DNA from 4 places in the Bradyrhizobium sp. CCBAU 11386 genome. Region 1 is predicted to be linked to each of the others. Evidence: predicted binding sites of a transcription regulator. Region 1 holds the regulator's gene; each other region holds the start of a gene.
What was found. Region 1 encodes LexA, which represses DNA repair genes until DNA is damaged. Its sites were predicted from a motif close to TGTTCNNNNTGTGTTCNG; they were not measured.
Positions count from the first base shown of each region.

Region 1 (7,813 bases):
ATGCGCGAGATCGTCGTTGAGCGCGGGCATGCCGGTGGCCCAGGCTCCGCCGATGCTGCCGTCACCCCTGGCGATGGATTTGTCCACATAGAGCGCGGCGAGGTCGGTCTGCGCGCTGCAATCGCCGGCGCGAAAGACCAGTGCTGAGCGGGCTTCGTTCGGCACCCAGATCTCGAAGCGCCGCGCAATTGGCGTCGCCTGCGCGGAGAGGAAAGTCAGCACCCAGGTCTGGTCGGCGCCGGTCCGGTAGGGCACGCCGACGCCGAGATTGATCCCGACTTCGGCGGCCTCTTCCCAGCGCAGAAAACTTTTGGCGTTGTGCAGATCCTTGATGATCAGCGGCAGGTCCGCTTTCCAGGTGCGTCCGGGCAGGCCGAAGCCGCGCGGAAACCTGGTGTGGCGGGAGTTGAATTCGAACATGTCGGCGGTGCCGTAGTAGCCGTCGACGAGCCCCATCTCGTGGGAGATATCGGGATCATTGTGCCAGAGCTCGATCGCGCCGACATGCGCCTCGTCGTCGCCGCAGAACAGCACCATCACGGCCTGCAAAAATTCGCCTGAAAACACCGGGACCGCCACGCCGCAGGTGAGGCCGGCCGCGAGCGCCTGATCGGTCCGCTTGAAATAGGAGTTGGCGAATTTGGTGAGGATCACGGGATGGCCGCTGGCCCAGGCCTTGCCGGGAAGGCCCTCGTCGTATCCGAAGCGCAAGTTCTCGCTCACGGCCTTGAACGCGGACAGCCCTTCGCCATAGAGACCGCCGCCGAATTCCAGCCGCATGCGCGTCCGGTCGGGCACCCAGAGTTCAACGACGCGAATGAAGGTTTTCATCGACCGTGCCCGCCGCCTCAAGCCATTGACAGCATCGGCGATCTGGCCGCGGAACGGACGTTCAAAATTCAGGCAGCGCCGCGCAAACTTCGTGCGACGGGGAGGCGCGGGGGGATCTCGGCGAATTGGATTCTCAGGACACAAACCATCCCGTCTCGCCGGCCACGGCCGGCGATGGCGATTTCAATCCTGGCCCCGACCCGTGAGCCGGGGTAGGTACGTCAGCCGATCGGCAGGCGGGTGATGGTCGGCCGACCATCGGCGATCACCTGCGGCTTGTGTTCACGCTCGCCGACGGGCTGGGTCACCGGCAACTGCAGCACGGTCGCGCGCTGGCCTTCGACGAGCTGCGTCACCAGTACGTATTTGCCGTCGGGGAATTCGATCGCGTCGTGATGGCGATCGGGAATGTGCGGATCGATCTTGCCGAACTTGCCGACACGGGAATTGATGGTGCGCGTCCAGATCCATCGATTGTCGTAGCGGACGTTGTCGGCGAAGGCGAGCTCCGTCCCCGGCAGCAGGCAGACTGCGACGGACATGTCGGCCTCGGAGGCGAAGCCGCGCGTCGAGGTGCCTCGGAAGGTGGTCGTGACGATCGTCTCGCCGACTTCTGCGGGACGCGTCGCGACGGCATGCAGGCTGTAGTCACACATCGGGTGCTCCTCATTCAGGGATAGCGACCCGCGCCTCCTTCGGAGGCACAGGCCTCTATCAGAGTGGAAGCATGTTAGCGTCTTCTCGGTTGTAGGCAAATCTGCGGCTTGGGTTCGCAGGCTGCCATCACAATATCTTTTTCAAATGCACGAGGAACAAAGTCCGCTCTCGCGCATTTGGCGTGCGTCTCCGTCAGCGACCAGCAGGTGCCGACCAGCCCGAATATTGCCAGGCGGGTTGCGACGGCTGCGCGACGGCATTGCGGGCATTGCGCAATTGCTCGCTCGTCGTCGTCTGCGCTGCCTTGCGGACAGGGTGTAACTGTGCGGCGAAGGCTTGCGACGCCGATGCTGCGATCAGCGCCATCGTGACGGCGCTCAAAACGATCTTGCGCATGATGGTCTCCTCGATCTCCAGCGCCGCGAAGCGATGAGGGCTTCGTGCGGCGTGCCGAGGATGTAGCGCTGGAGAAGGGGCCGGATAATCTGTGCAAAACCAGAAAGACTATCCAGCCGGAACGGACAATCGTCCGCTCCAATCGTCAACGCGCGGGTCGCCAACCGGCGGCCGCGCTCAGTACTTGCGGTACAGGCCGATCAGCTTGCCCTGAATCTTCACCCGGTTGGGCGGCAGGATGCGGACCTCATAGGCCGCATTGGCGGGCTCGAGCGCGATCGAGGCACCGCGGCGGCGGAAGCGCTTCAGCGTCGCTTCCTCGTCGTCGATCAGCGCCACCACGATGTCGCCGGTGTCGGCGCTCTCGTTGCGCTGGATCAGCGCCATGTCGCCGTCGAGGATGCCGGCTTCGACCATCGAGTCGCCGCGCACTTCGAGCGCGTAGTGCTCGCCCGAACCGAGCATGTCAGGCGGTACGCTGATGGTGTGGCTGCGGGTCTGCAGCGCTTCGATCGGTGTGCCGGCCGCGATGCGGCCCATCACCGGCACCGCGACGGGGCGCTCGCCCTCGTCTACGGGCGCGCTGGAGCCCGCTCGCACCTTGCCGAGATTGCCCTCGATGACGCTCGGCGTGAAGCCACGGCGGCTGCCGGCGGCGGCCTGGAGCTCGGGCAGCTTGATCACCTCGATCGCGCGGGCCCGGTTGGGCAGACGCCGGATGAAGCCGCGCTCCTCCAATGCGGTGATCAGGCGATGGATGCCTGACTTCGAGCGCAGGTCGAGCGCGTCCTTCATCTCGTCGAAGGAGGGCGGCACGCCGCTTTCCTTCAAACGCTCGCTGATGAATCGCAGAAGCTCGTATTGTTTGCGCGTTAACATCTCGACCAAATCCCCCGGTTGATGTCGTTCGATTCCGAGACGGTGAATTCAGCGGCGAGCCGCCAGATGCTCGAAACAAATCATGAACGGACACTATATGTTCGATATGTGTTCCGCAACTGCTTAATTTACCGTGAACGCGACAAAGTTCGCGGAACGCGCATGACCAGCGGGTTCAGGCGGGCAGTCGCAGCACCTCGCAAGGCGTGCCGGCCTCGGCCTTGGGCGCGAACGGCGCGCGCACGAGAAGTGCCTGTGCCGCAGCGAGATTCGCAAGCAGTGAGGAATCCTGATGATCGACGGGAAGGGCGACAAGCGTGCCGTCGTCGCGCCGCTCCAGACGTGCGCGCAGATAATCTTCGCGCTGGTCATTGGCACCGATGTCGCGGCCGAGCACGGCGCGCTCGCGACGGTGGTGAATCACGGCGCGGCCCGACAGAGCGCGAATCAACGGCACCATGAACAGGAAGGCGCACACATAGGACGACACGGGATTGCCGGGCAGGCCGATCACACCCATCGCTCCTAACCGGCCGTGCATCATCGGCTTGCCCGGCCGCATCGCGATCTTCCAGAACGCCATCGCGATGCCTTCATCCCTCAGCGCCTGCTGAACCAGATCGTGGTCGCCGACCGAGGCGCCGCCGGTCGTAATCAGGATATCGGCGCCGCTCTCGCGGGCGCGGCGGATGCCGGCGGTGGTGGCCTCCAGCGTATCAGCGGCAACACCGAGATCGATGGTATCTGCGCCCTCCTGGCGGGCGAGCGCGTGCAGGGCGTAGCCGTTGGAATAGACGATCTGGCCGGGACCCGGTGTGGCGCCAGGCATCACCAGTTCGTCGCCGGTGGCGAGGATCGCGACCTTCGGACGGCGTCGGATGGGGAGGTGCGGGTGATTCATCCCGGCCGCGAGCGCGAGGTCGCGCTCGGTGAGCCGGGTTCCCTTGCGCAGGAGCACGTCGCCCTCGGAGAAGTCGACGCCGGCGGGGCGGATGTGCCGCCCCGTGACGGCGGCTTGCTTGATCGTGATGCGCCTGCCCTCGGCGACCGTGTCCTCTTGGATCACGACCGCGTCCGCGCCGGCCGGAACGACGCCGCCGGTGAAGATTCGCATCGCTTCGCCGACGCCGACCGATCCCGCAAACGGCCGGCCCGCCGCGACCTCGCCGATCACGGTGAGCTGTGCGTCGACCTTGGCCGCATCGGCCGCGCGCACGGCGTAGCCGTCCATCGCCGACATCGCCTCCGGCGGCTGCGTACGCCGCGCCGCGACGTCGCGCGCGAGCACGCGGTGGTAGGCCTCATCGAGTGGAATCATCTCTTCAGGCAACGGCTCCACGCCGGCCAGCACTGCGGCGAGCGCGTCAGAAACCGGCATCAAGGCCACGGGGAAGACTCCTGCTGGGCACGTTCGGACGAATGAACGGCGAACGTTCTATCCGAGTGCGGGCGCAGAGGCAAAACAGCGACGAAGCAGGATAATTCATCCCGTCGCTCGGCCGCTCTTCTATGGAGAACGCCAAGTGCGGCGCGGCATAACCCTGACGATCAGAAAGACCGGTACGAGTATGGCCATGGCAGGACGACAATTGACGAGAGCCACGGCCAGTATCGGTCAACGACCGGTCTGCTGGTCCGGACGGGCGTCCGGCGCCACGTCGGGAGCTTTGGGGCCTTGATCCTTGTCGGGCAGCGGATCGGCCTGGGATTTCAGGTCGGCGGCCTTGCTGATCAGCTTGGCGGAAAGGTCAGAATCCGACGTCGTTCTGGCGAATTCGAGCAGAAGAGAGGCCTGTTTGGTGAGATAGGTCTTGCCCAACACGATGATGCGTCCGTCCGTAGAAGTCCCAACGGACTCAAGAGTCCGGAAGCGGGCATTCCGTTCCCGGAACTCTGTATAAAAATGTACAAAGTGATTTGGTTCCTCATCTCGGGCGAGATCGGTTCCGCGGAACTCCCCGGTTTCACCCGCCGGCCGGTGTATCTCGATCAGATTCCCAGCGCTTTGAGCGCATCGCCGACGTCGCGGGGCGAGGTCACATGCACCGCGGTCAATCCGCGCGCCCGCGCGCCCTCGACGTTTTCGGCGAGGTCGTCGAAGAACACGATGCGCCTGGCGGGCACGCCGATGGCCGCCACGACATGGTCGAAGGCCGCCGCGTCCGGCTTGCGCAGGCCGATGCTGGACGACAGATAAAGCTCGCGGAAATGGCCGAGCAGGCCGGCATACTCCTTCGAGAAATGGTCCACATGCGGCCGGTTGGTGTTGGAGAAGGCGTAGAGCGGCATCCGCTTCGCCGCACGCTGCAATAGCTCCGCGATATCAGGCATCTCGCCCGCGAAGATCGCGTTCCAGCCCTCGAGGAATTGCGCATCCGAGATGCCGATCCCGAGCGAGGCGCGCAGCGAGGCGAAATAGTCCTCGTCGCTGATCTTGCCGACCTCGTGCAGCCGATAGGCCTCGCTGTCGCGCACATAGCGGGCAACGATCGCCTCCGGCTTGCAGCCGGCATGTCCCGCCCAGCAGGCGATCGCCTTGGAGAAATCGATGTCGAGCACGACGCGCCCGAGATCGAACAAAAGCGCATCTGCGCTGCCGGGAGAGAGCGAGGTCATTGCATCCTTTCAGATCAGTATCGGTAAGGTTCGTGGTCGAACAGCGGGAACGCGCTGAACACGCTCGGCGCATTCGTTGCAGTTGCCTGATGCAGGCAGGACTTGTTGACCTCGGCGAACGAGGTGGCGCCCAACAGGCCGAGGCAGCGCAGCACCTCGTCCTCCAGAAGCTCCAGCATCCGCGTCACGCCGGCTTCGCCGGCCGCCGCCAGCGCCCAGCATTGCAACCGGCCGATGCCGACAAGGTCGGCGCCCGCCGCAATCGCCTTGACGATGTCGGTGCCACGGCCGAAGCCGCCGTCGACCATGATCTTGGCGCGGCCCTTCACGGCCTCGACGATTTCCGGCAGCATATGCATGGCGCCGCGGCCGTGATCGAGCTGGCGGCCGCCATGGTTCGAGACGTAGATCCATTCGACGCCGTGATCGATCGCGATCAGCGCGTCCTCGGCGGTGGCGATACCTTTGAGGATCAGCGGAACCTTGAACTTGTCCTTGATCATCTTCACGGTCCGCCACTCCAGGCCCTTCTGGAAATCGCCGCCGGTGGCGCGCAGGCGGCTCTCGCGAACGTAGCGCTTGGCGATGTCACGTTCGCGACGGCTGTAATGGGCGGTGTCGACGGTCAGGCAGAAGGCGGCGTAGGCGTGCTTCTCCGCCCGGCTGACGACATCGGCGACGAAGGCGTCGTCGCCGCGCACATAGAGCTGGAACAGGCGCAGCGCATCGGGAGCGGCCTCGGCGGTCTTCTCCAGGCCGGGCTCGGACACCGAGCTCAGCATGTGCGCAGCACCGAAGGTGCCGGCGGCACGGGCGACGCTCGCCGCGCCATCCGGGTCGAAGATCTCGAGCGCGCCGACCGGCGCGAGCACCACCGGCAGGCGCATCCTGCGGCCGAACTGTTCGACGGAGCCATCGACCTTGCGCACGTCGCGCAGCACCCGCGGGCGGAACGCGATCTCGTCCAGCGCCATCCGGTTGCGGCGCATCGTGGTCTCGGTCTCGGCGGCGCCGACGATATAGTCCCAGGCATTCTGGTTGAGGTTGGCGCGCGCCTTCCGGATGAATTCGTGCAGATTCTGGAACGGCTCGCCGCTGGCGCCGAGTTCGACGTTCCTTTCCGGCCGGATGCGGGGTGCTTCGTTCATTATTATCCTCCCGAGAATTTGAAGCCTTGTTTCATCGCCTAACCCGTCCAGCTCTCCAAAACCATCCTAAAATCGCATAGCTGCGGGGCGTGGGTCGATCGACGGTTGCCGATTTGCGCGAAACGGTTTCGGAACGTTGCCAAAAGTTTAGGTCCGGGCGAAGGGATTTTTGCGGCGGACCCGCCGGCGTGGCAGCCCGGCCTTGAAGAAACCAGAATGGTATTGTGAGAAGCGGGCTGGATCGCCATTTGCATGGCGCCTCCCAAGCCCCAAGAGAACCGCTAAAGCAAGAAGGCCAGCCTATCCATGCGGAAAACCCTGCTGTTCCCCCTGGGCGCGCTCACCGGAGCGTGTTTGACCCTTCTGGTAGCCAGTCCGCACGGCGGCGTGTGGGCGGCACGGGCGGCAGCGAGCGCGGATGATGCCTATTCCCAGCTCAATTTGTTCGGCGAAGTCTTCGAGCGCGTGAAGGCGAGCTATGTCGAGAAGCCCGACAATGCCAAGCTGATCGAAGGCGCGATCACCGGCATGGTGACCTCGCTCGATCCGCATTCGCGCTACATGAACGACAAGGCCTGGACCGAGATGCAGGAGACCACCTCCGGCGAGTTCGGCGGGCTCGGCATCGAGGTCACGATGGAGGAGGGCCTGGTCAAGGTTGTCTCGCCGATCGACGACACGCCGGCGTCCAAGGCCGGCATCATGTCCGGCGACCTCATCAGCAAGATCGATGGCGATGCCGTGCAGGGCATGACGCTCGAGCAGGCCGTCAACAAGATGAAGGGCCCGGTCGACACCAAGACCAAGCTCACGATCGTGCGCAAGGGCGCCGACGCGCCGCTCGACATTGCGATCACTCGCGAGATCATCCATGTGCGGCCCGTCCGCTTCCACGTCGAGAACGGCGACATCGGCTATATCCGCGTCACCTCGTTCAATGAGCAGACCACCGATGGCCTGAAGAAGGCGATCGCGGCGATCTCCAGGGAGATCCCGCAGGAGAAGCTCGCGGGCTATGTGATGGACCTGCGCAACAATCCGGGCGGCTTGCTCGACCAAGCCGTGTCGGTGTCGAGCGCGTTTCTTCAGCGCGGCGAGGTGGTCTCGACCCGTGGACGCAGTCCGGAAGAAACCCAGCGCTTCACCGCGCATGGCGGCGACCTGACCAAGGGCAAGCCGCTGGTCGTCCTGATCAACGGTGGCTCGGCCTCGGCTTCCGAGATCGTGTCCGGCGCGCTGCATGACCACAAGCGCGCGACCCTGATCGGCACGCGCTCGTTCGGCAA
Region 1 covers NZ_LBKA01000235.1:44,287-52,099, reverse strand. Annotated here, with positions in the region: gene XI09_RS24195 (GAF domain-containing protein) at 1-831, opposite strand, end outside; gene XI09_RS24190 (hypothetical protein) at 1,053-1,487, opposite strand; gene XI09_RS24185 (hypothetical protein) at 1,681-1,884, opposite strand; gene lexA (transcriptional repressor LexA) at 2,062-2,763, opposite strand; gene XI09_RS24175 (molybdopterin molybdotransferase MoeA) at 2,939-4,150, opposite strand; gene XI09_RS24170 (hypothetical protein) at 4,379-4,585, opposite strand; gene XI09_RS24165 (HAD family hydrolase) at 4,753-5,379, opposite strand; gene XI09_RS24160 (alpha-hydroxy acid oxidase) at 5,394-6,527, opposite strand; gene XI09_RS24155 (S41 family peptidase) at 6,834-7,813, shown strand, end outside.

Region 2 (7,813 bases), on a different contig from region 1:
TCAGCTCGACCGGCAGCAACGAGACGATGCCGAAGGCGACCGCGCCGGAGGACAGGAGCACGCCGAGGAAGTTGAAGAAGCCCGACCACATCACGGCGACTTCGGCCGGCAGCGAATGGGTGTAGATCACGGTCGCCACCGCGTTGGCGGTGTCGTGGAAGCCGTTGACGAATTCGAAGCCGAGCGCGATCAGCAGCGCGACGAACAACAGGATATAGGGCAGGTAGGTCGTCACCCGCGTGCCGGTCGCGTTGACGTCGGCATAGATGCTGTAGGCGACGAATAGCAGGCCCGCGGCGAGGATGCCGAAGAACAGGATCATCGTCAGCGGATTGAAGCCCTTGTCGAGATTTGGCCGCGAGGCCGGCTGGATCGGCGCGGGATCGGCTACCGCGCGGTCGAATGCTACATCGGTCATGTCAGGACGCCCCTTAACTTTCAGGTAAGGGTATTGTCCGCGATGGATTTGAAGGCTGGATGACAAGCGGCGGTTGCAAGACGTTTTCCCGCCGCTATTTAGGCGATTTAGGCGGCGCGCGCGGATTTCTTCTGCAAGTTGGCCGCGATCTTCAGATCTTCGACAAAGCGCCGATATTCCAGCACCTTGGCTTCCGGATCGGGCAGCCGCAGCAGATAGGACGGATGCACCGTCACCAAAGCCTTGCGGCCGTCGGGAAGGTCGATCAGCCGGCCGCGGGTCTTGCCTACAGGAGTGATCTTGCCGAACACGCTTTGCGCGGCGGTGGCGCCCATCGCCACGACGAGATCGGGTTGAACGGCCGCCAGCTCCCGCTCATACCATCGCCGGCATGCCCGGATCTCCTGTGTATTCGGCTTCTGGTGCAGGCGGATTTTTCCGCGCGGCACGAATTTGAAATGTTTGACCGCGTTGGTGACATAGACCTTCCTGCGATCGACGCCGGCTTCCTCCAGCGCGCGGTCGAGCATCTGGCCGGCGGGGCCGACGAAGGGATGGCCGGCGAGGTCTTCCTTGTCGCCGGGCTGCTCGCCGACCAGCATGATGGTGGCGTCTTTCGGGCCTTCGCCGAACACGGTTTGCGTCGCGTCCTTGTAGAGCGGGCAGGCACGGCAATGCGCGGCCTCCTCGCGGAGCGCTTCGAGATCCTTGGCGGCTGCTTTGTGTCCCATGATGGCTTCCGGACGTGGGGAGATCCGTCCGCCGGTCCAGCGTTCGGCATCGGCGAGCAGGGGTCCAAGTATCGATCCAAGTGTCGATGCGTCCTGGAGGTTCCTCCGGCGCTTCACCGGCGTGTCAGTCGTCGTCAGCCGGTCGGGCTGGAAATGGCGCCGCCAGGTTTCCTCCAGGCGGCCTGGGGCCGGCCACTCCGCCCGGCTGATCCCTGGCGTGAAGGAGATCGCGTGACCGTTCCAATGGGCACAAACGTCAGGCGTGAGGATCGACCAGGGCATGTCGGCAAAACGACGCGCGAAGAACGGCGCGGCGAATGCGACGATGTGATGCTCCGGCTCGAACCAGGCGGCGTAATGCGCCTTCTGCTCGCGCCCGATCTCGCGGAAGCGGACGAGATCGCGCATCCGCTGCGCATCGCGCTGCACGCTGCCAGCCATCGCGGTTGCCTGCGCCACGTCGGGATCGCTCATCGTTGCGAGCAGGTCGTGATCGGCCTTCAACCGCCAGAGCAGGCGATAGAGCAGCGCAAAACGCTCGCCGTCGCGATGCAGGATCGCGATGCGGGCAAGCTCGATGAAATTGGCCGGCACGGTGAACGTGCTTTCGGTCTCGATCGGCGGAAGGCTCGGCGCTTCGGACAGGCCGGGCGGCATCTGGTCGTCCGTCTGGCCTTGCACGTGCCACACCACGTCCGCCGGGGCGACGTGATGCAGGGCGAATGCGCGTGCGGCTTTGCGCCAGCCGTCGAAATCGGTCTCGCTGTCCAGGGTGACGAGGTACATGGCACTCGAATCCTCTTGATTCCGCTCATGAATCCGAAGGCGCGCCAATTCGATTGACTCCTAGGGCGCCGTTAGCTTTATATTAGAACATATCATGAACAAATGAGCCAGCCGCGGGTTCTTATTTTTGAGCCACGGCACCCATCTCAAAGGAGCGGCGAGCATGAGCGGCGCACGCATGAGCGCGCTTGCGACCTTGCGCGGCCAGATCGAGCGCATCGAGACGGCGGAGGTCGTGCATCAGCGCGATCGCGTCGCGCTTGGCCACGGCGAGGTCGACAGCGCGCTGAAGGGCGGGCTTGCGCGTGCGGCGATCCATGAGGTGTTTTGCGAGGGGCGCCAGGGCGCCGCCGCGACCGGGTTTGTCATGGGCGTTGCGGGACGCGTGACCGCGCGCCGGCCGCTGCTATGGGTGCGGCAGGATTTTTCGGAACTGGAAGCCGGCGCGCTGTCGATGAGCGGGCTCGCCGAGCTCGGCCTCGACCCGCGCCGCGTGGTGATGGTGCGCGCGGCCGATGTGGAGAGTGCGCTGCGCACTTCGGCCGATGCACTCGCCTGCGATGCGCTCGGCGCGGTCGTGCTCGAGCTCTGGGGCGAGACGCGGCAGTTCGATCTCGTGGCGAGCCGCAAGCTGACGCTGGCCGCGCAAGGCTCCGGCGTCACCGGCCTGCTGCTGCGGATGGCCGCGCAGCCGCTGCCCTCGACCGCGGAGACGCGATGGATGCTGCGCGCGGCGCATTCGCCGCCGGGCACGATGTGGGATGCCTGGGGCGCGCCGCGCTTCGATGCCGAGCTGTTGCGCAATCGTCATGGCCCGTGCGGCCGGTGGATCATGGAATGGAAGTGTGATGAGTGCCAGTTCAGTGAACCGTCGACGTATTCTCAGCCTGTGGCTGCCGCGCCTGCCCATCGACCGGATCCAGCGGTTCCTTGGCAGCGCCGGACTGCATAAGGACAACGAGCCCAGCGTCGTCGTCATCAAGGACACCAATGCGCTGGTGATCCATGCGCTTGACGATGCGGCGTCGCGCCTCGGCCTGCATATCGGCCAGCCCCTGGCCAATGCGCGGGCGATGTGCCCGGACTTGCGGGTGTTCGATGCCGATGTCGTTGCCGATGCGAAGACGCTGAGCGACATCGCCGACTGGTGCGACCGCTTCACGCCGCTGGTTGCGCTCGATCCGCCGCACGGGCTGTTCCTTGACATCACCGGCTGTGCGCATCTGTTCGGCGGGGAAGCCGCGCTGTTGCAGACGCTCGTCCGCGCGCTCGGCCGACAAGGCTTTGCCGTCAGTGCGGCGATTGCCGGCACCTCGGTCTGCGCGCGGACGCTGACGCGCCAGGTCACAGGCACCATCGTCGCCGATGGCGGGGAGGCGGAGGCGATCAGCCGGCTGCCGGTGTCCGCGCTCGGCGCGGGCGAAGCCATCACCACCGGCCTGCGCCGCGCCGGCCTGAAGACCATCGGCGATGTTGCATCGCGCAGCGCCCACGAGATCACGGCACGGTTCGGCGCGCGGTTCTCCACGCTGCTCGCGCACGCGCTGGGACAGGGCGATGCGCCGATCAATCCGCGAAAGCCGCTGCCTGATTACATCGTGGAGAAGCGCTTTGCCGAGCCGATCGCGACCGATACGATGATCGCGATGACGCTGTCGCGGCTCGCCGACACGTTGATCGCGTCCATGGAGAAGCAGGGCAAGGGCGCGCGCCGGCTGGAGGCCGCCTTCTTCCGCACCGATGGCGTGGTGCGCGCGATCATGGTCGAGACCGGACGTCCGGTGACGCGAAGCGCTGTCATCGACCGCCTGTTCCGCGAGCGGCTCGATGCGCTCGCCGATCCCCTCGATCCCGGCTTCGGCTTCGACATGGTGCGGCTGTCGGCGAGCCGCACCGAGATCGTGGTGCAGGAGCAGCGTGATCTCGACGCCCATGTCCACGACAATGACGAGCTCGCCGCGCTGATCGACCGCATCGCCGCGCGGATCGGTGGCAAGCGCGTCGTCGTGCACCTGCCGCAGGACACGCATATCCCTGAATGTGCGGTGCTGGCCGCGCCGGCGCAGCATCATCTCGCCGCCGCCATGCAGGCCGAATGGCCGGCACGTGTCGAGAGCGAGCCGCCGCTGCGCCCGCTCAGGCTGTTCGACAAGCCTGAGCCGATCAAGGTGCCGTTCGCGACCGTGCCTGATGGTCCGCCGCATCAATTCACCTGGCGCCGCGCGCTGTATGCGGTGGTGCGCGTGGAGGGGCCCGAACGCATCGCCATGGAATGGTGGCGGCAGGACGGCAAGCAGTTCACGCGGGACTATTTCCGCATCGAGGATGCCGAGGGGCTGCGCTTCTGGATTTTTCGCGACGGTCTTTACGAGGGAGAGGTGTTCGACGACGACGGCAAGCCGGCTCCTCCCGGCTGGTATGTGCACGGTCTCTTCGCATGACCGCGTCCGCTTATGCCGAGATCGGCATCACCACCAACTTCTCGTTCCTGCGCGGCGGCTCGGATCCGCGCGCCTATGTGCATCAGGCGAGCAAGCTCGGCATTGCCGCGATCGGCATCGCCGATCACAACACGCTCGCCGGCGTGGTGCGGGCCTACAAGGAGCTCGACAATGACAAGGTGCTGCACAAGCCAAAGCTGCTGATCGGCACGCGCATCGTCTTCATCGACGGCACGCCCGACATTTTTGTCTATCCGCGCGACCGCGCAGCCTATGGCCGGCTCTGTCAGCTGCTCACCAGGGGCAAGCGCGGCGACGACATCACGCGGATCGAGAAGGGCGAGTGTCGTCTCACCTTCCCTGATCTCCTCGAGTTTTCGGAAGGCCAGCTTCTGGTCCTGACCCTGCCGCATCGCTTCGAGCCGGCGCAGGCGCTGGATGTTCTTGCAAAGCTCAAAGCGACCCGCGCCGATGGCGTGTGGCTGGCGGCGAGCCTGGTCTATCGCGGCGACGACCGGCGTCGCCTGGCGCGGCTCGATGATCTCGCGGGAAAAGCAAAGGTGCCGCTGCTCGCGACCAACGAGGTGCTCTATCACGATCCCGGCCGCCGCCCCCTCCAGGACGTGCTGACCTGCATCCGTGAAAAGACCACGATCGAGGCGGTCGGACGGAAGCTCGAGGCCAATGCCGAGCGCTTTCTCAAAACTCCACGAGAAATGTCGCGGCTGTTCCGTGACTTCCCCGAGGCGATCGCGGAGACCATGCGCTTTGCGAACAAGATCGACTTCTCGCTCGACCAGCTCAAATATCAATATCCTGACGAGCCGGTGCCGCCGGGCAAGACCGCGCAAGGGCATCTGGAGGATCTGACCTGGGCGGGCGTCGATAAATATTTTGCCGGCGAAATCGATGACAAGCTGCGTGCCACACTCAAGAAAGAGCTCGCGCTGATCGCCGAGCTGAAATACGCGCACTACTTCCTCACCGTGCACGACATCGTCCATTACGCGCGCAGCCAGAATATTCTGTGCCAGGGCCGCGGCTCGGCGGCGAATTCGGCCGTCTGCTACGTGCTCGGCATCACCTCGGTCGACCCGACCAAGGTCGACCTCTTGTTTGAGCGCTTCATTTCCAAGGAGCGGCTGGAGCCGCCCGACATCGACGTCGATTTCGAGCATTCGCGGCGCGAGGAGGTGATGCAATATGTCTATCGCCGCTATGGCCGCCACCGCGCCGCGATCATCGCCACCGTCATTCACTATCGTCCGCGCAGCGCCATCCGCGACGTCGGCAAGGCGCTGGGCCTGACCGAGGACGTCACCGCCGCGCTCGCCGACACCGTCTGGGGGAGCTGGGGCAGTGGCCTCAACGACATGCAGGTCAAGCAGGCCGGGCTCGATCCGCAAAACCCCATGATCAACCTCGCGGTCGAGCTTGCGACCGAGTTGATCGAATTCCCGCGCCATCTCTCCCAGCATGTCGGCGGCTATGTGCTCACCCAGGATCGGCTCGACACCTATGTGCCGATCGGCAACGCCGCCATGGACGACCGCACCTTCATCGAATGGGACAAGGACGACGTCGACGCGCTCAACATGATGAAGGTCGACGTGCTCGCGCTCGGCATGCTGACCTGCATCCGCAAATGTTTTGATCTGATCGCGGACCACAAGGGCGAGCACTGGGTTCTGGCGAGCGTTCCGCAGGACGATCCCAAAGTCTACGACATGCTGTGTGACGGGGAGTCGCTCGGCGTGTTCCAGGTCGAGAGCCGCGCCCAGATGAACATGCTGCCGCGCCTGAAGCCGCGGACGTTCTACGACCTCGTGATCGAGGTCGCGATCGTGCGGCCGGGGCCGATCCAGGGCGACATGGTGCATCCGTATTTGCGGCGGCGGAACGGCCAGGAGAAGGTGAGCTATCCCTCGCCATCGCCCGAGCATGGTCCCGCGGACGAGCTCTACAAGGTGCTGCACAAGACGAAGGGCGTGCCGCTGTTCCAGGAGCAGGCAATGCGCATCGCGATCGAGGCGGCCAAATTCACCTCCGAGGAGGCCAACGGCCTGCGCCGCTCGATGGCGACCTTCCGCAATGTCGGCACCATCGGCACATACGAGGACAAGCTGATCGGCAACATGGTCGCGCGCGGCTACGATCCCAACTTCGCCAGAAGCTGCTTCGACCAGATCAAGGGGTTTGGCAGTTACGGCTTTCCTGAGAGTCATGCGGCGAGCTTTGCGCAGCTCGTCTATATTTCGTCGTGGCTGAAATATCATCACCCCGACGCGTTCTGCTGCGGCCTGCTGAACTCGCAGCCGATGGGCTTCTACGCGCCGGCGCAGATCGTCGGCGATGCCCGCAAGAACGGCGTCGAGGTCCGCGACATCGACGTGTCCTACAGCTTTGCGCAGAACACGCTGGAGAATACCGGCGGCAAATATTGCGCCGTGCGCCTGGGCTTCCGCCAGATCGACGGTTTCCATTGGCTCGATGAAGACGAAGAGAGGTTGAAACGTTCTCAGCTGTCATTCCGGGGCGCGCCGCTTGGCGCGAGCCCGGAATCCATTGGGCCGCATACGCCTGGCGGAATGGATTCCGGGTTCGTTGCTGACGCGACGCCCCGGAATGACGGCGGGGAGTTGGACTGGGCCGACCGCATCGTCGCCGCCCGCAACCGCCGTCCCTTCACCTCGCTGGAAGACTTCGCCCGCGACACCGGCCTGCCGAAGCGCGCGCTGATCCTGCTCGCCGATGCCGACGCGTTCCGCTCTCTCGGGCTCGATCGCCGCGAGGCGCTGTGGCAGGTGCGGCGGCTGCCCGACGGCGTGCCGTTGCCGCTGTTCGAGGCCGCCACCGCCCGTGAGCAGCCCGACGAGCACGCAAAGCCATTGCCCGTGATGCCGCGCCCCGAGCAGGTGGTCGCGGACTACCAGACCATCCGGCTGTCGCTGAAGGGCCACCCGATGGAATTCCTGCGCGAGATGTTTTCGCGCGAGCGCGTCGTCGCCTGTAAGGACGTCAATCATCAGAACGAGCGGCGCCGTGTCCGCTGCGCCGGCGTGGTGCTGGTCCGGCAGCGGCCGGGCAGCGCCAGCGGCGTCGTGTTCATGACGCTCGAGGACGAAACCGGCATCGCCAATGTCGTGGTGTGGCCCAAGATCATGGAGCAGTACCGCAAGGAAGTGATGGGCGCGCGTCTCATCCTGGTCGAAGGCTATATCCAGAGCAGCCCCGAGAAGGTGACGCATCTCATCGCCCAGCGCATGGTCGACCGCTCGCACGATCTGGTCGGCCTTGCCAACGACTCGCTGACCCGCAAGCATCCGGTGCCATCAGGCGCCGCGCTGATCGAGCCTCTCAACGACGACCGCCGCGATCACGCGGACGCGCCGGCGCAGAAAATCCGCCACCCCCGCAACGTCCGCATCCTGCCGCCG
Region 2 covers NZ_LBKA01000247.1:93,678-101,490, forward strand. Annotated here, with positions in the region: gene XI09_RS30545 (inorganic phosphate transporter) at 1-418, opposite strand, end outside; gene XI09_RS30550 (UdgX family uracil-DNA binding protein) at 526-1,935, opposite strand; gene XI09_RS30555 (ImuA family protein) at 2,099-2,887, shown strand; gene XI09_RS30560 (Y-family DNA polymerase) at 2,784-4,376, shown strand; gene XI09_RS30565 (error-prone DNA polymerase) at 4,373-7,813, shown strand, end outside.
Region 2: the regulator LexA is predicted to act here: its motif matches at 2,019-2,036, upstream of XI09_RS30555 (ImuA family protein).

Region 3 (7,813 bases), on a different contig from region 1:
CGTGCGCAAGGGCGCGGTACTGGCCATGGGCGTGTTCCTGGGCGCCTCGACCAAGATCGTCGACCGCGAGACCGGCGAGGTCTTCATCGGCGAAGTGCCGGAGTATTCGGTCGTGGTGCCCGGCGCGCTGCCCGGCAAGCCGATGAAGAACGGCCATATCGGCCCGAGCACCGCCTGCGCGGTGATCGTCAAGCGCGTCGACGAGCGCACGCGGTCCAAGACCAGCATCAACGAGCTGCTGCGGGATTGATCTGCGCCACGAGCGCAAGCCCATCACCGTCACCCTGAGGTGGCCGCTCCTTCAGCGGCCCTCGAAGGGCGACGGCCCGGCTCTCGGCTGCATCCCGGCCGTTCATCCTTCGAGGCTCCCCGCACGGCGCGTTGCGCCGCGCGGCTCGCACCTCAGGATGACGGGTTTGATAGCGTATCGAACCCACCCTCCCTCCATCGCGACCAATTCCCAGGTGGCCCCGACCGCCCGGAACCTTCGCCATGGACTGGACCTGGTACCTCTTCCGCTTCGACGGCCGCATCAACCGCGCTCTGCTGTGGCAGGCGCTGCTGATCGTCGCGCTGCTGGCGGCTCTGCTCGGCGTGATCGGTCAGGTGATCCATCTCATCGACGCCGAGGGGGCATTGAAGTTATCGCTGAAGCTCGATTTCGACTTCGGCCTCGACGACCTCTTCGAGCTGGTCGATCCCCGGGCCTATCGCTCGCTGGCGTCCCTTGATCGCACGAACCTGATCCTGAAGGCGTTCGGCTTGTCGCTGTTCCTCTGGATCTATCTCGCGACTGCGATCAAGCGGCTGCATGATCGCGACAGGCGCGGCTGGTGGCTCGTTCTGTTCTTCTTCCTGCCCGGCCTCTACACCCAGTTCTCGGACCTGCTGCCGAACTCCTACTGGATGCTTCCGTTCTGGCTGGTCGCGTCCATCCTGTGGCTGTGGGGGCTTGTCGAGATGTTCATTATGCCCGGCAGCGTCGGCGATAACCGGTTCGGTCCTGATCCATTGGCCAAGACCGAGGACGGCCCGCCCCCTGCAAAAAGCTGGGACCAGCAGACCGAAATCGAATTCGTGCCGCCCAGCGCTAGCCCACCCGGCGGCATGCATGTTAAGCGGAGCGCATGACCGATGCTCTCTCCATTGCCCGCGATCTCATCCGCTGCCCCTCGGTAACCCCGGCCGATGCCGGCGCGCTCGGGGTGCTTGAAAACGCCCTCAACGCAGCCGGCTTCACCTGCCACCGCGTGACGTTCAGCGAGCCCGGCACCGCCGACGTCGACAATCTCTATGCGCGGATCGGCAGCGAAGGCCCGCACATCACCTTCGCCGGCCACACCGACGTGGTGCCGCCGGGCGACGAGAGCGCCTGGAGCGTCGGCGCATTCTCGGGCGAGGTGAAGGACGGCTTCCTGCACGGCCGTGGCGCGGTCGACATGAAGGGCGGCATCGCCTGCTCGGTCGCCGCGGTGCTGGAGCATCTCGCCGCCAATGGCGGCAAGCCGCGCGCCGACGGCACGGGTTCGATCTCGTTCCTGATCACGGGCGATGAGGAAGACGTCTCCATCAACGGCACCATCAAGCTCTTGAAATGGGCCGCCGAGCGCGGCGAAAAATTCGATCATTGCGTGCTGGGCGAGCCCTCCAATGTCGAGACGCTCGGCGACACCATCAAGGTCGGCCGCCGCGGCTCGCAATCCGGCACGCTGTATGTCGACGGCGTGCAGGGCCATGTCGCCTATCCGCACCGCGCCTCCAATCCGGTGCCGGACATTTCGCGGCTGATCGTGGCGATCTCCGACGAGCCTCTCGACCATGGCAGCGCGCAATTCCAGGCCTCCAACCTCGAATTCACCTCGGTCGACGTCGGCAACAAAGCCAACAACGTCATCCCCGGCGAGGCCCGCGCAAAATTCAACATCCGCTACAACGACAACCACACCCAGGCATCCTTGCGCGAGCTGGTCGAGACGCGGCTGGCAAAAGCCCGCGGCAATCGCATCAAGGCCCGCATCGTCTGGGAGCCGTCGAACTCGAACGTGTTCGTGACCAAGCCGGGCCCGTTCACCGATCTCGCGGTGTCGGCGATCGAGGAGGTGACCGGGCGCAAGCCGGAGCTGTCGACCTCAGGCGGCACCTCGGATGCGCGCTTCATCTCCAGCTATTGCCCCGTCATCGAGTTCGGCCTGGTCGGCCAGACCATGCATCAGGTCAACGAGCGCGTGCCGGTGGTGGACCTGGAGAAGCTGACGAAGGTGTATCGGGGGATTTTGACGCGGTATTTTGGGTAGGGCACTAATTGCCGCTTAGCCCTCCGCCGTCATGCCCGGGCTTGCCCCGGGCATCCACGTTCTTTGCCGACACTGACAAGAAAGATCGTGGATGGCCGGGACAAGCCCGGCCATGACGGTGTGGCGCGAGTTCGGGCACGCCTTACTGGACAATCGTGTCGTAGAGATCCTCCCACTCAGGATTGTCCCTGAGGATCAGCCTGACCCTCCACGTCCGCGACCAGTGCTTGATGTTGTGCTCGCGCTGGATAGCGGTCTGGATGTCTTCGTAGCGCTCGAAATAGACGAGCAGCTTGACTCCATCCTTTTTTGTGAAGCCCGGTACCAACCCTTCGCGATGTTCGTACACTCGCCGCACGAGATCACTCGTAACGCCGACGTATAAAATGCCATTTGGCGCGCTCGCCAGGATGTAGACCCATCCACCATGCATGGTTGCATGTTGGCGCACGTGGATGGCCGGGACAAGCCCGGCCATGACGCCAGTGGCGGCATCAGACGCTAATAATCCACCTTCATCAGATACAGCCCCTCCGGCGGGGCGACGATGCCGCAGGCGGCGCGGTTGCGGGCTTTGAGCGCGGCGGAGAGATCGTCCGCGGTCCAGCGTCCCTCGCCGACCCAGACGAGCGATCCCACCATCGAGCGCACCTGGCTGTGCAGGAACGAGCGCGCCGAGGTGACGATGGTGATCTCGCGCCCGTCGCGCTCGACGTCGAGCTGGTCGAGCGTCTTCTCCGGCGACTTGGCCTGGCACTCGGTGTCGCGAAACGTCGTAAAATCATGCTTGCCGAGCAGGCGTTGCGCGGCCGCATGCATCGCCTCGGCATCGAGCCGGCGCGGCACGCGCCAGGCGTGGCCGACGTCGAGCGCGAGGTTGGCGCGGGTGTTGACGATGCGGTAGCGATAGTGGCGCTTCACGGCCGAGAAGCGCGCTTCAAAAGTATCGGGTACGATCTCGGCCTCGAGCACCGCAATCGGATGCGGGCGCAGATGCGCATTGAGCCCGTCGCGAAAGCGGCCCGGCGGGAACTGCTTCTCGATGTCGACATGCGCGACCTGGCCGCGCGCATGCACGCCGGCATCGGTGCGGCCGGCGCCATGCACCCGCAGATCCGCGCCCGTCATCGCCTTCACCGCCGCTTCCAATGCGCCCTGCACCGACGGCAGCGTGTCCTGCACCTGCCAGCCGAAGAACGGCGCGCCGTCATATTCGATGGTGAGCTTGTAGCGGGGCATCGTTTCCAATTCTGCCGTCATCGCCCGGCTTGACCGGGCGATCCAGTACGCCGCGGCCCCTCCGGTCAACCGAGAAGCCTCGGCGTACTGGATACCCCGCCTTCGCGGGGTATGACAGTGTCAGGTGAATTTCGCGCCCGCCTTCACCGGCACGCCGCGCAGGAAGTCGACCGCCTGCATCCGCGCCTTGCCTTCGCGCTGGAGCTCGATGATGCGGATCGCGCCTTCGCCGCAGGCGATCGTGAGCTGGTCGTCGAGCACGTCGCCCGGCGCGCCCGAGCCTTTGGCGAGCTCGCAGCGCAGGATTTTCACGCGCGCGTTGTCGCTGACGCCTGCGAGCTCCGCCCAGGCGCCGGGGAACGGCGACAGGCCGTGGATGTGGCGCAGCACGGCGTGCGCGGGCTTGCTCCAGTCGATGCGCGCCTCGGCCTTGTCGATCTTGGCCGCATAGGTCACACCGTCCTCGCTCTGCTTCTTGAGCTGGAGCCCGCCGCGGCCGAGCGCGGCCATGGCCCGCACCATCAGGTCGGCGCCGAGCCGGGACAGGCGGTCGTGCAGGTCGGCCGCGGTCATGGTGTCCGTAATCGCCAGCCGCTCGGCCATGGCGACATCGCCGGTGTCGAGGCCGACGTCCATCTTCATCACCATGACGCCGCTTTCGGCATCGCCCGCCATGATGGCGCGGTTGATGGGCGCGGCGCCGCGCCAGCGCGGCAGCAGCGAAGCGTGCAGATTGTAACAGCCGAGCTTTGGCGCATCGAGAATGGCCTGCGGCAGGATCATGCCGTAGGCGACGACCACGGCGGCGTCGGCGTCAAAGGCGCGGAACTCGTCGAGCGCTTCCTCTGTCTTCAGCGTCTTCGGCGTCAGCACGGGCACGCCGAGTCTTCGCGCGGCTTCCTCCACCGGGGTCGGCTGCAATTGCAGGCCGCGCCGCCCGCCCGGCTTCGGCGCGCGCGTATAGACAGCCGCGATCTCATGGCCATGCGCGACGAGCTCGAGCAGCGTCGGCACGGAGAAATCGGGCGTGCCCATGAAGATGAGGCGAAGGGGCATGTGACTGCGTTCGGTGAGAGTTCTGGTTCTCCGTCATGCCCGGGCTTGACCCGGGCATCCACGGTCTTCGCGACAAAGCAAGCAAGGCGTGGATGGCCGGGTCAAGCCCGGCCATAACGACAGAGAGAGAACCCTACTCCGCGCGCTTGGCGGCCTTCTCGAACTTCTTGATCACGCGGTCGCGCTTGAGCTTCGACAGATAGTCGACGAACAAGACGCCGTTGAGATGGTCGATCTCGTGCTGGATGCAGGTGGCGTAGAGGCCTTCGGCGTCCTCCTCGTGCACCTTGCCGTCGAGATCGGTGAAGCGCACGCGCACCTTCGCAGGCCGCTCGACCTCCTCGTAATATTCGGGGATCGACAGGCAGCCTTCCTCGTAGACCGACAGCTCCTCGGACGAGGCGACGACTTCCGGATTGATGAAGACGCGCGGCTCGGGCTTGGTCTCGCCGTTCTCGTCGCGCTTGGCGAGGTCCATGGTGATCAGCCGCAACGGCTGCGCGATCTGGATCGCCGCCAGTCCGATGCCGGGCGCGTCGTACATGGTCTCGAACATGTCGTCGGCAAGCTTGCGGATCTCCGTCGTGACCTTCTCGATCGGCTTGGAGACCAGACGCAGCTGCTTGTCGGGCAGGATGATGATTTCTCTGAGGGCCATGGCGGCGATTTAAGCCGGGCGCCGGACGCGGTCAATGCGGCCAGGAACCCTGTTAACCCTCCGCTAACCATAAAGCTTCAGGTTTCGTTAACCATAGAAATTAGCAGGGCATTCACCATAAATGTTCGCTATTCGTTCGTGTCGGCGACCGAATCGGCTAGAAGGACAGCCATGAACGAGATCATTTTCGTGGCTGGCGACTGGCCGGTGCGCACGATCGACGCGCTGATCGGCTTCGGGGCGCTCTTCCTGATCCTGCTGGTTGTGATCGCCGTGGTGATTGCACGCTCGGGGCGGCGCGGGGCGGAACTCGCGATGGCGAATGCGATCCGCGCCGACGAACTCGAGGAGCGCATCAGCCAGATGCTGCATGCCCAGAGCGAGGCCTCGGGCCGGGTCGACGCCATGACCCAGGCGCTGGCCGGCCGCCAGGCCGAGATGGCCCGCGCGGTCAACGAGCGGCTGGATTCGGTCACCCATCGCGTCGGTCAGTCCATGGAGCACTCGACCCGCAACACCATGGAGAGCCTGCACGCCCTGCACGAGCGGCTCGGCATCATCGACAACGCGCACAAGAACCTGACCGACCTCACCACGCAGGTGACGACCTTGCGCGACGTGCTCGCCAACAAGCAGTCGCGCGGCGCCTTCGGCCAGGCGCGGATGGAGGCGATCGTCCAGGACGGCTTGCCGAAGGGCGCCTACGAGTTCCAGTTCACGCTTTCGACCGGCAAGCGGCCGGACTGCGTCGTGTTCCTGCCCGACCAGCGCCCGCTCTGCATCGACGCGAAGTTTCCGCTCGAGGCGATGACCGCGCTGCACGATGCCCGCACCGACGAGGAGAAGCGCATCGCCACGCAGCGGCTGCGCGGCGACGTGATGAAGCATGTCAGCGACATCGCAGAAAAATATCTCGTCACCGGCGAGACCCAGGAGATGGCGCTGATGTTCGTGCCGTCGGAATCGGTCTACGCCGAGATCCATGACGGTTTCGACGACGTGATCCAGAAGGCCTATCGCGCCCGCGTCGTGCTGGTATCGCCCTCGCTGCTGATGCTCGCGATCCAGGTGATGCAGCAGATCATGAAGGACGCGCGCATGCGCGACGCCGCCGACCAGATCCGCACCGAGGTCATCAAGCTCGGCGACGACCTCGGCCGCCTGCGCGACCGCGTGCTGAAGCTGCAGAAGCATTTTGCCGACGCCAACGAGGACGTCCGCCAGGTACTGATCTCCGCCGACAAGATCGAGAAGCGCGCCGGGCGAATCGAGGAGCTCGATTTCAGCAAGGCCGATGCGCCGGCGGAGGGCCCGCATCTGGTGGCGACCGGTGCGCCCGAGCTGTTCCCGAGGAAGCTCCAGGCGGGGGAGTGATTCTCTCCTGAGATCCGGTACGCTGCCGCCATAATTTCGCTGTCGTCGCCCGGCTTGACCGGGCGACCCAGTATCCCAGAGGCGGCAGATGGGCGGACGCTGCTACTACGTCTACATTCTCGCCAGCAGGATCGGCGGAACGCTCTACATTGGCGTGACGAATGATCTCATCCGCCGCGTGGCCGAACACAAATTGCAGGTGGTCGAGAGCTTCACGAAGGAATACGGCGTGGTGAAGCTAGTCTATTTCGAGCAATTCGATGATCCCGAGAATGCGATCAAACGGGAGAAGCGTCTGGAAAAGTGGAAGCGCGCCTGGAAGATTGCGCTGATCGAGAAGGATAACCCTGATTGGAACGATCTCTATTCGGGGATAGCGGGTCCTCCATAACCTCGGCCTCTGGAATACTGGGTCGCCCGGTCAAGCCGGGCGACGACACCTCCCTTGTAGCCAGCAGGAGCGACAGCTCCCTTGTGGTCCCCAGAATCTGCTAACACCTCCCCATGACCGCACCCGACGCGACCTCCCCCGCCGTGACTTCCGCTCCGGCCGCCTCCTGGCGCGACAGCCTTGCCGTTTACCTGCAACCGCGGGTGCTGATCGTGCTGTTCCTCGGCTTCTCGTCCGGGCTGCCGCTGGCGCTGTCGGGCTCGACGCTGCTGGTGTGGATGCGCGAGGCCGGGGTCGATCTCGGAACCATCGGGCTGTTTGCGCTGGTCGGCACGCCCTACACGCTGAAATTCCTGTGGGCCCCGCTGGTGGATGCGCTGCATGTGCCGCTGTTCACGCGCGCGTTCGGGCGGCGGCGCGGCTGGCTGCTGTTCTCGCAGCTGCTGCTGATCGTCGCCATCCTGCTGCTGGCGCTGACCGATCCCGCACGCTCCCCGTTCTACGTCGCGCTCGGCGCGCTGCTGGTGGCGACGACGTCCTCGACACAGGACATCGTGGTCGACGCCTTCCGCGTCGAGAGCCTGCCGGAGAGCGAGCAGGCCGCCGGCATGGCGTCCTATGTCGCGGCCTATCGCATCGGCATGCTGGTCTCGACCGCGGGCGCGCTGTTCATCGTCTCCGGTTTCGAGAGCACCGGCATTCCGCGCACATCGGCCTGGATGTGGGGCTATGTGGTGATGGCGGCGATGGTGCTGATCGGCACGATCACGGCGCTGGCCGCGACCGAGCCCGAGCAGTCGG
Region 3 covers NZ_LBKA01000228.1:59,163-66,975, forward strand. Annotated here, with positions in the region: gene dapD (2,3,4,5-tetrahydropyridine-2,6-dicarboxylate N-succinyltransferase) at 1-250, shown strand, start outside; gene XI09_RS21565 (DUF805 domain-containing protein) at 493-1,131, shown strand; gene dapE (succinyl-diaminopimelate desuccinylase) at 1,128-2,294, shown strand; gene XI09_RS21575 (GIY-YIG nuclease family protein) at 2,437-2,772, opposite strand; gene truA (tRNA pseudouridine(38-40) synthase TruA) at 2,796-3,533, opposite strand; gene fmt (methionyl-tRNA formyltransferase) at 3,654-4,589, opposite strand; gene def (peptide deformylase) at 4,723-5,247, opposite strand; gene XI09_RS21595 (DNA recombination protein RmuC) at 5,419-6,621, shown strand; gene XI09_RS21600 (GIY-YIG nuclease family protein) at 6,710-7,012, shown strand; gene XI09_RS21605 (AmpG family muropeptide MFS transporter) at 7,126-7,813, shown strand, end outside.
Region 3: the regulator LexA is predicted to act here: its motif matches at 5,370-5,387, upstream of XI09_RS21595 (DNA recombination protein RmuC).

Region 4 (7,813 bases), on a different contig from region 1:
GCCGCCGCCGCGTCGGCCTGCGCGCGGAAGGCCGCGCGCCGGTGCGCGAGGGCGCGCTGCTGTTTGCGGATGCGACATCCGCCGCGCCGATCGGAAAGGTCACGTCGGGCGGCTTCGGCCCGAGCCTGAACGCGCCGGTCGCGATGGGCTACGTGCCCACCGCACTGGGCGCGCTCGGCACAAGCCTCTTCGCCGAGGTGCGCGGCCAGCGACTGCCGCTCACGGTCGCCGCCATGCCCTTCGTGAAAAACACCTACAAACGCTGAGGACTTCAGAATGACCACGACGCTGTACACCTCCGACCATGAATGGCTCGCCATCGACGGCGACGTCGCCACCGTCGGCATCACCGACTACGCGCAGCAGCAGCTCGGCGACGTCGTGTTCGTCGAACTGCCCAAGCTCGGCCGCGCGCTGAAGAAGGCGGAAGCCGCCGCCGTGGTGGAATCGGTGAAGGCCGCCTCCGACGTCTACGCGCCTGTTACGGGCGAAGTGCTCGAGACCAACGCCGCGCTCGCCGCCGAGCCGGCGCTGGTGAACACGGATTCGCAAGGCGCCGCCTGGTTCTTCAAGATCAAGATTGCCGACAAGAGCGAGCTCGGCGGCCTCATGGATGAAGCCGCCTACAAGGCCCACACGGCTTAGAGAACGATGGAGCAAGCGATGACCGCGCACCGCAAATCCAACGGCGACACCGCCGCGAATTTCGCTCGCCGCCACATCGGCCCGTCGGCGCGCGACGTCGCCGCGATGCTGGAGGCCGTCAACGCCAAGAGCGTCGACGCGCTGATGGCGGAAACGCTGCCGGCCTCGATCCGGCAGGCCGCCCCGCTCGATCTCGGCAAGCCGCTCAGCGAGACCGAGGCGATCGCGCATATGGGCGAGCTCGCTGCCCAAAACCAGGTCTTCACCTCGCTGATCGGCCAGGGCTATTCGGGCACCATCCTGCCCGCGGTGATCCAGCGGAACATCCTGGAGAACCCGGCCTGGTACACCGCCTACACGCCCTACCAGCCCGAGATCAGCCAGGGCCGGCTGGAAGCGCTGTTCAACTTCCAGACCATGATCTGCGACCTCACCGGGCTCGACGTCGCCAACGCCTCGCTGCTCGACGAGGCGACCGCAGCGGCCGAAGCGATGGCGCTGGCGGAGCGGCACTCGCGGGTCGAAGCGAAGGCCTTCTTCGTCGACAAGGACGTGCATCCGCAGACGCTTGCGGTGATGCGCACCCGCGCCGAGCCGCTCGGCTGGAACCTGGTCGTCGGCGATCCTCTCACCGAACTCGACAGCGCCGACGTGCTCGGCGCGCTGCTGCAATATCCCGGCAGTTCGGGCGCTGTGCGCGACCTCAGGCCCGCAATCGCGACGCTGAAGGCCAAGGGCGCCCTCGCGATCGTTGCCGCCGACCTGCTGGCGCTGACGCTGCTCGCCTCGCCCGGCGAGCTCGGGGCCGACATCGCGATCGGCTCGGCGCAGCGCTTCGGCGTGCCGATGGGCTATGGCGGGCCGCACGCGGCCTACATGGCGGTGCGCGATGCGCTGAAGCGCTCGCTGCCCGGCCGCATCGTCGGCCTCTCCGTGGATTCGCGCGGGATGCCGGCCTACCGTCTCGCACTCCAGACCCGCGAGCAGCACATCCGCCGCGAGAAGGCGACCTCCAACATCTGCACCGCGCAGGTGCTGCTCGCCGTGATCGCCGCGATGTATGCGGTCTATCACGGCCCGGAGGGGCTGATCCAGATCGCGCGCAACGTGCATCGCCGCGCCGCCGTTCTCGCCGCCGGCCTGCGCAAGCTCGGCTTTGCGCCGCAATCCGACAGCTTCTTCGACACGCTCAGCGTCGATGCCGGTGCCAAGCGCGCCGAGATCGTCGCGCGCGCGGCCGCCGAGAAGATCAATCTCGGCGTCGGTGATGGCGACTTGCGCATCGCGCTCGACGAGACCACCACGCCCGCGACCATCGAGGCGGTCTGGCGCGCCTTCGGCGGCACGCTCGCTTACGCCGAGTTGGATGCGACCACGCGCGAGGCGTTGCCGGAGGCGCTGAAGCGCGCGACCGCGTTCCTCACCCATCCGGTGTTCCACGCGCATCGCTCGGAGACCGAGATGCTGCGCTACATGCGCAAGCTCAGCGACCGCGACCTCGCGCTCGACCGCGCCATGATCCCGCTCGGCTCCTGCACGATGAAGCTGAACGCGACCACCGAGATGATGCCGCTGACCTGGCCGGAATTCGGCTCCCTGCACCCGTTCGCCCCGCGCGAGCAGGCCAAGGGCTATCACGCGCTGTTCGCGCGGCTGGAGAAGTGGCTGTGCGACATCACCGGCTATGACGCAATCTCGCTCCAGCCGAATTCCGGCGCGCAAGGCGAATACGCCGGCCTGCTGGCGATCCGCGGCTATCATACCGCGCGCGGACAGTCGCATCGCAAGATCTGCCTGATCCCCTCCTCCGCCCACGGCACCAACCCGGCCTCGGCCGCGATGGTCGGCATGGACGTGGTGGTGGTCGCCTGCGAGAAGAACGGCGACGTCGACGTCAATGATCTTCGCGCCAAGGCGGAGAAGCATTCGGCCGATCTCGCCGCGGTGATGATCACCTATCCCTCGACCCACGGCGTGTTCGAGGAGCACATCCGCGAGATCTGCGACATCGTCCACGGCCATGGCGGCCAGGTGTATCTCGACGGCGCCAACCTGAACGCGCAGGTCGGTCTCTCACGGCCCGGCGATTACGGCGCCGACGTCAGCCATCTCAACCTGCACAAGACCTTCTGCATTCCGCATGGCGGCGGCGGCCCGGGCATGGGCCCGATCGGCGTAAAGGCGCACCTTGCACCGTTCCTGCCAAGTCATCCTGAAGATCGCCCCCCCGCGACGAACGGGGATGCACCGGTCGGCCCGGTCTCGGCGGCGCCGTTCGGCTCGGCCTCGATCCTGACCATCTCCTACATCTACATCTTGATGATGGGCGGAGAAGGCCTGAAGCGCGCCACCGAAATCGCGATCCTCAACGCCAACTACATTGCCGCAAGGCTCGATGCGCATTTCCCGGTGCTCTACAAGAACGAGAAGGGCCGCGTCGCGCATGAGTGCATCGTCGACCCCCGCGCACTCAAGACGACCAGCGGCGTCACCGTCGACGACATCGCCAAGCGCCTGATCGATTACGGCTTCCACGCTCCGACCATGAGCTTTCCGGTGCCGGGGACGCTGATGATCGAGCCGACCGAGTCGGAATCGAAGGCGGAGCTGGATCGCTTCTGCGATGCGATGATCGCGATCCGGAAGGAGATCGCCGAGGTCGAAGCCGGCCGCTTCAGGATCGAGGCTTCGCCTTTGCGCCACGCCCCGCACACCGTGCACGACATCGCGGACGATGCGTGGAATCGCGCCTACACGCGTGCCGAGGGCTGCTTCCCCGACGGCGTCTCGCGCACCGACAAGTACTGGTGCCCGGTGGGCCGCGTCGACAACGTCTATGGCGACCGCAACCTGGTGTGCTCCTGCCCGCCGGTGAGCGATTACGCGGAAGCCGCGGAGTAAGGGCCTAAGGCGCCACCAGCGAACGGCTTTGCGGATTCCAACGCCAGAGCCGTTCGTTGGTCAGGAGCGTGCCGCCCCACCAGCGCCGGATCGGATTGTGGCTGCGGAAATTGTCCCGGCCCGCAAGCACCGCTTTGCCGAAGTCCGTCAGCACCAGCCGGCTCCGGCGATAAGCGGCATTGCGACCTCGCGTATTGTGCGGGGCGAGCGTCGCGAGCTTCGGATCGAGACCCGCAACCGCCGGCATCGGACCGGACGCGAGCCCTTCAAGCAAAGGGCCCAGCTCCCACTGGTCGAACACACGTGTTTCGAGCAGCCCGCCCGGCTGAAACAGCTCCTTGGTACGGTTGTGTCCCCTCGCAATCAGTTCGAGCAGCCGCGCTTCCGTCGCACCCAATCCAGTTGTCGGTGACGGCAGTTCTGCCAGCAATTCTTCTATCGCCGGATTCAGGAAGGGTAGCCTGGGGAAATCCCTGCTCAAGAGCCCGAAACAGAGCTCCGGCGTTGGTGCCCGGTAGGCCTCCCAGGCCATGCGGGCGACCTCGAAGTCGTGCGCCGTGACATCGACCGACCGCACGGCACGATCGCGAAGCCCCGCGACGTCTGCTCCGAGCAAATCGAAATCGACCAGCCGCAATTTCAGGCGCTCGGCCATGTAGGGTTCGGCGCGGAGATAATCGAGGATCCAGACCAGCTGCAATTGATTGTTCGGGGTGGGATCAAACCACAGCTCGATGAGCTCGACACCGCAGGTCTCGCAGAACCAGACCAGTCCGAGTTCTCTGTGCGCACGACCGGTCTGGGGCGATTGGACAACAAGATCGGACCACCGCACGTCCGGCTCGCCACTGAAAGAGCCCCCTTTGAGGTAGTTATCGAGGTGGTGTGACGTGGGCAGCGGTCCCGAAACGAACCGAAAGATCAAGGGGACGACCATGTCGGCGCGATCGGCGTAGGTGAGACCGACGCCGGACGAACTGGTCAGGATCATACGCTTCATCGCAGGCGTGCCCCAGCCCCACGCAAAACGAAACGGGCCCCGAAGACGTCGGCAACTCAACGTCCTCAGCGCCCGCTCCTCGCGAAAAACTCTTCGCGTTAAGACTTACTCCTCGGTCGGCTCCTCGCCGTCGGCGTCACGCTCCGGCGTGCCGGCCAGGATCTGCTCGGCGATCAGGCCGGAGTTCTGGCGGATCGCGGTCTCGATCTTGGCGGTGATGTCGGGGTTGGACTTCAGGAACGCTTTCGAATTCTCGCGGCCCTGGCCGAGGCGCTGGCTGTCATAGGAGAACCAGGCGCCGGACTTTTCGACGATGCCGGCCTTGACGCCGAGATCGAGGATCTCGCCCATCTTGGAGACGCCCTCGCCGTACATGATGTCGAACTCGACCTGCTTGAAGGGCGGTGCCAGCTTGTTCTTCACCACCTTGACGCGCGTGGTGTTGCCGACGACTTCGTCGCGCTCCTTGATCGCGCCGATGCGGCGGATGTCGAGACGGATGGAAGCGTAGAACTTCAGCGCGTTGCCGCCGGTCGTCGTTTCCGGCGAGCCGTACATCACACCGATCTTCATGCGGATCTGGTTGATGAAGATCACCATGGTGTTGGACTTGTTGATGGAGGCCGTCAGCTTGCGCAGCGCCTGGCTCATCAACCGCGCTTGAAGACCCGGCAGCGATTCGCCCATCTCGCCCTCGAGCTCGGCCTTCGGCACCAAGGCCGCGACCGAATCGATCACCAGCACGTCCACCGCGCCCGAACGCACCAGCGTGTCGCAGATCTCCAGCGCCTGCTCGCCGGTGTCGGGCTGCGAGATCAGCAGCTCGTCGATGTTGACCCCGAGCTTCCTCGCATAGACCGGGTCGAGCGCGTGCTCGGCGTCGATGAAGGCGCAAATGCCGCCCTTCTTCTGCGCTTCGGCCACCGTGTGCAGCGCCAGCGTGGTTTTGCCCGAGGATTCCGGCCCGTAGATCTCGACGATGCGACCCTTGGGCAGGCCGCCGATGCCGAGCGCGATATCGAGCCCGAGCGAGCCCGACGACACCGACTCGACGTCCATCGACCGGTCGTTCTTGCCCAGCTTCATCACGGAACCCTTGCCGAACTGACGCTCGATCTGGGAGAGCGCGGCGGCCAGAGCTTTACTCTTGTCCATGGAAGATCCTTCGACGATACGCAGGGCAGTTGCGGACATTGGGTCGTGCTCCTTATGGCGAGGATTCGCTAGGGGGACAAACGATTGGCGAGGCGGGCCGGCGATAAAAGCAATGTACTCTATTTGTTCCGAGTTCGCAATATGTTCTTTTGCGGATTTGGGCGCTGGTCTGTTTTAACCCACAGTGGCCTAAGTTGAATTTTGCAGTGGCCTGTTTTTGTTCGCGAACCGCCACAACCTGTTCATGCGCGCTTAGGATTAACTCGTTCTGGGTGTAGCGAATAAAGGCCGGGGCGTTCCGCTAAGAGAACACCTTTGGGGAACAATCGGCTTGGCGGCGCGTTTGCTCGCGCCCCCAGCCGAAAGGTGCCCCCCCGACTGCTGGAGGAAAACCCGCCAGGCGGGTTGGCGGCCCCCTATTGGGGCCGTTTAAAAATCAACAACAAGGGCCGCCTCAGTTGGCGGCCTCTTTCATTGGTCGTCGGTTAGATCGCCCTCGTCATCACCTAACAGTTCAAGGTTTGCTCGAATTGCTTTCAGCAATTTCTGCGCGCCTTTTGCATCGACATTGGCGATGACCTGTAGTCGATCGCCATCCATCGTCACATTGATCTGATTGGCGCTCTGACTCGCCGCGGGCGGTCCGATAGAACACGTCGCGAACGAGGCTGCGCCGAAGCGACCACGCCGCGCCCTCCAGGTGAGTCCAAGCGGACCTTGCGGCACTTAGGCCAGAACGGCTTCTACGACGCTCACCGGTGATTGTGTTGCCACGACGCGGCTGAGGCGGAAACCAGCCTTGTCCAGTAGACTGGCGTACTCGGTTTCCGTGCGCTCCTGCCCACCAATCAATGCCAGCATCACCATATCCAGTATCTTCCCTGGATGTGGAGCGTCACCGGGAGGCAGGACCATCTCGACAATCAGCAGTCGTCCATCCGGCTTCATGGCTTTGCGACAATGACCTAGAATTGTCAGGCACTGTTCATCATTCCAATCGTGCAAGATATGCGACAAGATGTAAGCGTCGCCGCCCGAAGGCACTGACAGGAAAAAATCTCCAGCCTCGACGGTCACACGACCGGTAACACCGTTCGCTTTGAGCGACTTTTCAGCATCGACCACAACGTGCGGCCGATCGAACAACAGGCCTCGAGGCTCTGGGTATCGCCCAAGTATAGCGGCGAGCATATTGCCAGATGCCCCTCCAACATCGACGACGGTCTGGAACATCGAAAAGTCGTAGGCGGCCGCGACCGCTGGAGGTTCTCCCCCATGAAGCCCAACCATTGCTTCACTAAACACTGAAGCGTCTTCGGGATGTTGAGCAAGATAGTCGAAGAACGGCATCCCCTGCGCTTTTTCGAAGCCTGTACGGCCTGTTTGCAAGGAATGAAGTAGATTGGCGAAGCCACTTGCGACCCAACTACTTCCCGTCATGAGCAAGGTCGATCTTGCCGAGCCCGGAGCATCCGACCTTAATGCCTCACCGAGCTTCGTTAACGAAAATCGCAGTCGTTCACCTTCAGTGAGAAGCCCCAGACTGGCCATCGTCCTCATCAATCTGTGCAACGACGGGGCGTGCAGAGCTGATGGGCCGGCCAACTCCATTGCACTCTTCGGTCCATCAGCAAGTTTATCAGCCAACCCAAGCTTCGCCGCGATGTGCACGACATTAGCGACCGCGGCGCCTGTCCCGATCTGTATCAGCTGAGCATGCGGTGGAAGGCACGGAGCAGCCGCCTGAATCGATTCCGACATAACCTGTTCCAAGTTTGAGCGTCTCTTCCGAGGGGGTATTTTCAGTCAGACGAGAGTGCCAAGGTATGGGCAGGCACGCCTGACCCACGGCTTACTTTTTCCTTACCGGCGGCTTATTCTTGGGGTTGCGACGGGTGCTGGTGCCTCGACGATCGGAGGCCACCTGGGGGAAACGGCAGCTTGCGCTATTTGTTCGAGAATTACGTATTCGACACGGACCGCCGCGAGTTGCATCGCGGCGCGGAAGGCGTCGCCATCGCGCCAAAGGTCTTCGACCTGCTCGATTATCTAATCCGCAACCGGGAGCGCGTCGTCAGCAAGGACGACCTCATCAATGCCGTTTGGAACGGG
Region 4 covers NZ_LBKA01000250.1:4,195-12,007, reverse strand. Annotated here, with positions in the region: gene gcvT (glycine cleavage system aminomethyltransferase GcvT) at 1-266, shown strand, start outside; gene gcvH (glycine cleavage system protein GcvH) at 277-645, shown strand; gene gcvP (aminomethyl-transferring glycine dehydrogenase) at 664-3,546, shown strand; gene XI09_RS32270 (hypothetical protein) at 3,551-4,546, opposite strand; gene recA (recombinase RecA) at 4,652-5,740, opposite strand; gene XI09_RS32260 (hypothetical protein) at 6,173-6,307, opposite strand; gene XI09_RS32255 (methyltransferase) at 6,428-7,462, opposite strand; gene XI09_RS32250 (winged helix-turn-helix domain-containing tetratricopeptide repeat protein) at 7,643-7,813, shown strand, end outside.
Region 4: the regulator LexA is predicted to act here: its motif matches at 5,833-5,850, upstream of recA (recombinase RecA).